Linked DNA regions of Maricaulis maris MCS10. Each later gene encodes a partner of the first gene's protein in a complex. Links are inferred from orthologs where the notes say so. Each region holds a gene or a part of one and is shown in the gene's direction. Other genes may lie near its edges.

What was found. Proteins that work in one complex are often made in the same cells at the same time.
Region 2: the proteins of MMAR10_RS06295 (region 1) and dnaG are in contact, whole or in part, in a crystal structure (PDB 2R6A), measured with the Geobacillus stearothermophilus proteins. The link is inferred for Maricaulis maris MCS10 from one-to-one orthologs. Residues at the interface, in WP_033016901.1 of Geobacillus stearothermophilus: Ser13, Glu15, Ala16, Gln18, Glu91, Leu92, Asp94, Ala95, Val96, Pro97, Thr98, Ala99, Ala100, Asn101, Tyr104, Tyr105, Ile108; in WP_049624496.1 of Geobacillus stearothermophilus: Lys456, Leu457, Leu458, Pro459, Ala460, Asn463, Ala464, Leu467, Leu535, Leu536, Ile537, Ala538, Gln544, Glu545, Asp548, Tyr549, His552.

What each region holds. Positions count from the first base shown.
Region 1 is NC_008347.1:1,319,843-1,322,821, reverse strand. Bases 64-2,974 are described here. They hold MMAR10_RS06295 (replicative DNA helicase), read left to right. Parts: upstream 64-732; coding sequence 733-2,217; downstream 2,218-2,974. Other genes in these bases: alr (alanine racemase), read left to right, coding at 2,210-2,974; rplI (50S ribosomal protein L9), read left to right, coding at 64-549. Outside these bases: more of rplI, read left to right, coding at 1-63; more of alr, read left to right, coding at 2,975-2,979. UniProt on the Escherichia coli protein: The main replicative DNA helicase, it participates in initiation and elongation during chromosome replication. Travels ahead of the DNA replisome, separating dsDNA into templates for DNA synthesis.
Region 2 is NC_008347.1:2,322,720-2,325,724, reverse strand. What follows is about bases 69-3,005. They hold dnaG (DNA primase), read left to right. Parts: upstream 69-584; coding sequence 585-2,426; downstream 2,427-3,005. Other genes in these bases: rpoD (RNA polymerase sigma factor RpoD), read left to right, coding at 2,480-3,005; MMAR10_RS11060 (GatB/YqeY domain-containing protein), read left to right, coding at 69-460. In the rest of the region: more of MMAR10_RS11060, read left to right, coding at 1-68. UniProt on the Escherichia coli protein: RNA polymerase that catalyzes the synthesis of short RNA molecules used as primers for DNA polymerase during DNA replication.

The sequences.
Region 1 (2,979 bases):
AACTTCCTTCTGCCGCAAGGCAAGGCACTGCGCGCAACCGAAGCCAACATGGCGCGCTTTGAAGTCGAGCGTGAGCTCCTCGAAAAGCGCAATGCCGAACGGGCTGCGGAAGCTGCTGAATCCGGCAAGACGATCGATGGCGAAAGCTTCGTCATGATCCGTCAGGCCGGCGAAAGCGGTCAGCTCTACGGTTCTGTCACCTCGCGTGACATCGCCGAGATCGTGTCGGAAAGCGGCACCAAGGTCGTCCGCTCGCAGATCGCGCTCAACGCGCCGATCAAGACGCTCGGCCTGCATGAGCTGAAGATCAAGCTGCACGCCGACGTGTCGGTGACCGTGACGATCAACATCGCCCGGTCGCAGGATGAAGCCGAACGCCAGGCCGCTGGTGAAGACGTGATCGCAGCCCAGGCTGACGAAGATCGCGCCATCGCCGACGCCCAGGCCGCCGAGCTCTTCGAAGCCAGCGAGGAAGGCCAGGAACTGGCTGCCCAGCGCGAAGCAACCGAAGACGCCGGTGCAGACGAAAGCGAAGAGACAGAAGCGTAAGCGACTGTCACTTCTCACGTTTGACGGAAACGGGCCGGTCACCAGACCGGCCCGTTTTCTTTTGCAGGGTCGCAGGCGGTTATCCACACTTGTCCACAGGCCAACCACTCAGCTGTGGGCAATCACCGCCGGGACCGTATCAGGGGGGTGTATCGCCGCGCCGCCTTCTGTATCCCAATAGGCATGACCACTGCACTCCTGCCCTATGAAGCCGAGACCGACGTCGCCGAGCTGGACTCAGCGCCGCACAATCTGGATGCCGAACAGGCCTTCCTGGGCGCCCTGCTCTACGACAACGAGATGTTCCACCGCGTCGCCGACTGGCTGAAGGCGGAGCATTTCTATGATCCGGTCCATGGTCGCATCTTTGAGACGGCGACCGACCTGATCGGCCGTGGCTCGCTGGCCGATGCGGTTGTGCTGAAGACCCATTTCGATCGCGATGACGGTCTCAAGGATATTGGCGGCACCACCTATCTCGCTGTGCTGATGGAAGGCGCCGCGACCGGCAATGCGGCGGTCGAATACGCTCGCATCATCTATGAGCTGGCCCTGCGCCGCGAGCTGATCCGCATCGGCCATGACCTCGCCAATGCCGCCAGCGCCGACGCCGAAGTGCATGCCCGCGACCTGATCCAGGGCATCGAGCAGAAACTGTTCAACCTGGCCGAGGCCGGCTCGACCTCGCGCGGCTTTGTCAGCTTCAAGCAGGCCCTCACCGAGTCGGTCGCGTCCGCCGCTGCCGCCTTCGAGCGTGATGGCGGGCTGGCCGGCATCTCGTCCGGGCTGATGGAGCTGGACCGCAAGCTGGGCGGCATGCACCCGTCCGACCTGATCATCCTCGCTGGTCGTCCGTCGATGGGGAAAACCTCGCTGGCCACCAATATCGCCTTCAATGTCGCCAAGGCCTATGAACACGAGCTGCAGCCGGATGGTTCAAAGAAGACGACCAAGGGCGGCGTGGTCGGCTTTTTCTCGCTGGAAATGTCGGCCGAGCAGCTGGCGACACGTCTCATCGCCGATCATACCAGCATTCCCGGCTACATGATCCGCCAGGGCATGATCGACGCCACCCAGTACGAGGAAATCCGCGACGGGGTGCTGGAAATCCAGAGCCTGCCGCTCTTCATCGACGATACCGGTGGCCTGCCGATCTCGGCGCTGGCCGCACGCGCCCGTCGCTTGAAACGGACCCATGGTCTCGATCTGATCGTGGTTGACTACCTGCAGCTGATCACCTCGACCAAGGCCGGTTCCGGCAGTTCAAGGGTCGAGGAAGTCTCCGAAGTGACGCAGAACCTGAAAGCCCTGGCCAAGGAACTCGCGGTCCCGGTGATCGCCCTGTCCCAGCTCTCCCGCCAGGTCGAGAACCGCGAAGACAAGAAGCCCCAGCTCTCCGACCTGCGCGAATCCGGCTCGATCGAGCAGGACGCCGACGTGGTCCTCTTCGTCTATCGCGAAGCCTATTACAAGGAACGCGAAAAGCCGCGCGAGGACACACCGGAATATCACGCCTGGGAAGATGAATTCCGCCGCATCGAGCGGGTCGCTGAAGTGGTGATCGGCAAGCAGCGCCACGGTCCGATCGGCACGGCGAAACTGGCCTTTGACGGCATGCTGACCAAATTCACCGATCTGGAAACGCGCTTTGACGACCCGCATGAGTGATACCGGGACGTCGTCCCGCCGAGCCCATCCGGCCCCACGGCTGATCATTGATCTCGCCGCCATCAAGCGTAATTACGCGGCCCTGCAGACGCTCGCCCCCACCGCCAGTGTCGGCGCCGTGGTGAAGGCCAATGGCTATGGCCTCGGCGCGGCGCAAGTCGTTCCCGCGCTTGCTGATGCGGGGTGCCGCTGTTTCTATGTCGCCCATACCTCCGAAGCGCGCGAAGCACGCGAAGCCCTGGCCGGACGACCGGCCGACATTTTCGTCTTCAACGGCTTCTGGCCGTCGGAACTGGCCGAGTTGCGCCAGCTTTCGCTTTTCCCGGTCATCAACGACCTGCAACAGCTGGAAGACCTGCGCGCGCTGGCACCGGACCTGCCCTGCGCCATCCATTTCGATACCGGGATGAGCCGTCTGGGACTCGACGCGGCGGAGACCGAGGCCTTGCTCGCCGACCCGGCCCGTATCGACGCGCTGGACGTCCGGCAGATCATGAGCCACCTGGCCTGCTCGGATGATCCGGACCACCCCCTCAATGAGCAGCAGCGGCAACGATTCGAGCGGATCCGCCACGCCCTCCCGGGCATTCCCGCAAGCCTGTCCAACTCGACGGGAACGCTGTTGGGCCAAGCCTATCATTTCGACATGTTGCGCCCCGGCCTGGCCCTGTTCAGCGGCATGCCGGCGCCGGGCCAGGCGTCGCCCTTCGAACCGGTTGTGGCGATTGACGCTCCCATCCTGCAGATCCGCACCCTGCAGCC
Region 2 (3,005 bases), 1.0 Mb from region 1 along the record:
GCTTCGCGAACGCATCATTACGGATATGAAAACGGCCATGAAGGCCCAGGACAAGGCGCGTCTGTCGACGCTTCGCCTGATCTCGGCTGCCATCAAGGATCGTGATATCGCCGCCCGCGCGGAAGACCGTTGTTCCGGCTGTGGCGACACCGAAATCATGACCCTGCTTACCAAGTTGGTGAAGCAGCGTGAGGAAAGCGCCGAGACCTATGAGAAGGCCGGCCGTCTCGACCTCGCTGAAGCCGAGCGCGACGAAGCCGCCATCGTCCGCGAATACCTGCCCAAGCCGATGGATGATGGCGAGATCGCCGATGCCGCCCAGTCCGTGGTCAGTGAGCTTGACGCCACCGGTCTCAAGGACATGGGCCGCTGCATGGGCGAGCTGAAGTCGCGCTATGCCGGTCGCATGGATTTTGCCAAGGCCGGTGCCAAGGTGAAGACCCTGCTGGCGTCAGCCTGATCCCGACACCTTTTGCGGCCCGATGGTGGTCGCGGATTGAGGACGTGACGCGCGCGGCTTTCGCGCGCATCATGCACGGCTGATCTGTGTGGGGCGGGTCGCGGTCACAGGGTATTCGACGGTCATGCGTCTCAATGAGGACTTCATCGACGAGATCAAGGCGCGTGTGCGCCCGTCGGACCTCATTGGCCGCTCGGTTCCCCTGAAGCGCCAGGGCCGCGAATTCGTCGGCCTCTCACCCTTCAAGAAAGAACGCTCGCCCTCGTTTTTCGTCAATGACGAGAAGCGCTTCTATCATTGTTTTGCCTCCGGCAAGCATGGCGACATCTTCACCTGGCTCGAAGAGATGGAGGGCCTGTCCTTCATGGAGGCGGCCGAGCGTCTGGCCGGTGAGGCGGGGCTGCGCCTGCCCGAGCCGGATCCGGAGAGCCAGCAAAAGACCCAGCATCGCAAGTCCCTCGTCGAGTGGATGGGGAGCGCCCAGGCCTTTTTCCTGCGCGCCCTGCGGTCGCCGCAGGCCGAGGAGGCGCGCCTCTATCTCAAATCGCGTGGCCTGACCGGCGAGGATTGTGTCCGCTATGGCATCGGCTATGCGCCGGATAGCCGGACGGCGCTGAAGGACGAGCTGGTCACCGCCGGGGCGCCGGTCTCCGACCTGATCGAGTGCGGCCTGTTGATCGAACCCGATAGCGGCTCGCCCTATGACCGCTTCCGCGACCGCATCACCTTTCCGATCCATGATCCGCGCAATCGCCTGGTCGGTTTTGGCGGGCGGGCCCTGTCGAAAGAGGCGCGGGCCAAATATCTCAACTCGCCGGAGACCCCGATTTTCCACAAGGGCTCGGTGCTTTATCGCTATCCGGAAGCCCGCAAGGCGGCGTCCGATCCCAAACAGGATATTCGCGGCCTGATCGTCGCCGAAGGCTATCTGGATGTGATCGCCCTGTCGCGCGCCGGGCTGGAGCACGGTGTTGCCCCGCTGGGAACCGCCATCACCGAAGAGCAGATACAGCTGCTCTGGCGTGCCGGTGGTGAGCCGGTCATGTGCCTGGACGGTGACAGTGCCGGCCGCGCCGCGGCGTTCAAGGCCGCCGACCGGGCGCTGCCGCTGCTGCAGCCGGGCAAGACGCTGCGCTTTGCCTTCATGCCCGATGGCAAGGACCCGGATGACATTTTGCGCGAGGAGGGCGCCAACGCCCTGCGCGCCGTGTTCCGCGAGACGCGCTCGCTGGCCGATCTGATCTGGGAGCGCGAGGTCCTGGTCGAGCCGCTGGATGACCCCGACCGCCGGGCCGGCTTCCGTCGTCGCATCCGGGCGCTGGTCAGCCAGATTACCGATGGCGATATCCGCGAGGAGTACAAGCGCGAATTCGACCAGCGCATGGATGCCCTGTTCGGTGCTCGTCCGCAGTCGGGGCAGCGCGGTCAGCGCGGACCGTGGAAGCCGGGCAAGGGCGTGGCGCTGGGGGCCACGGCGGAGCTGCGCAACAAGCAGTCCAGACAGGCCGATCCAACCGCGCGGCTGGGACATCTGCTGCTGGTTGCTGCCATGGAATACCCGGAAATCGCCGCCTCGCAGGTCGAAACCCTCGCGCTTTTGCGGTTGGGATCGCTTGACAGGCTGCGCGACGCCGTTCTAGACGCCTGCTCTTCTGGGCAGTTTGTGCAGACCGACACGCTAAGGGCCGAATTGGCCGATGCCGGATACGCGGCAGAGATAAAGCGGCTCGACGGTGAGCGCAGACCCATGCGAGCGGAACTGGGCGGTATGGAGGCGTCTCCAGAGGTGAGGGCTAAGGCTTGGATGAGGCTGGCTCACGCCTATATGGAACGAAGCGAAGCACAGACACGTCGTGATGAGGCGCGCGCCCGTCTGGACGAAGAACTCAAGCAGGCGGATTCGGAACGCTTTCGGCAGGTAGTTGACGCCTACCGGCATGAAAGCTCTCGTTCAGAATCATCCTGATGCGTATAATTCTGATTGCGCGCCCCGTGGGCGGCGCGACAAGGGACGATTAGATGAGCAAATCGGCTGAAGCCAACGACGCGACGGAAAACTCGGACGGTCCGCTGCTGGACCTGACCGACCAGTCCGTCAAGAACATGGTGAAGACCGCCAAAAAGCGCGGTTATGTCACCCATGATGAGCTGAACGCGGTGTTGCCGAGCGAGGAATTCTCGTCCGAGCAGATCGAAGACGTGCTCGCACAATTGTCCGAGATGGGCATCAATGTTGTCGACAATGACAGCGATGTGGACGACGACTCCGCCGAAACGCCGAAGCCGGCCAAAGGCGCAGCCTCCGCGGCCACCACATCATCGGATGATGATGAGGAAGACAGTGATGACGAGGAGGAGAGCGACAGCCGTGCTGTGGCCGGCGCCTCCAAGACAGCCGTCACCGGTCTCAACACCCCGTCCTCCGCCGATCGCACCGATGACCCGGTCCGCATGTATCTGCGCGAGATGGGTTCGGTCGAGCTCCTGTCACGCGAAGGCGAAATCGCCATCGCCAAGCGCATCGAGGCCGGTCGCAATGCGATGA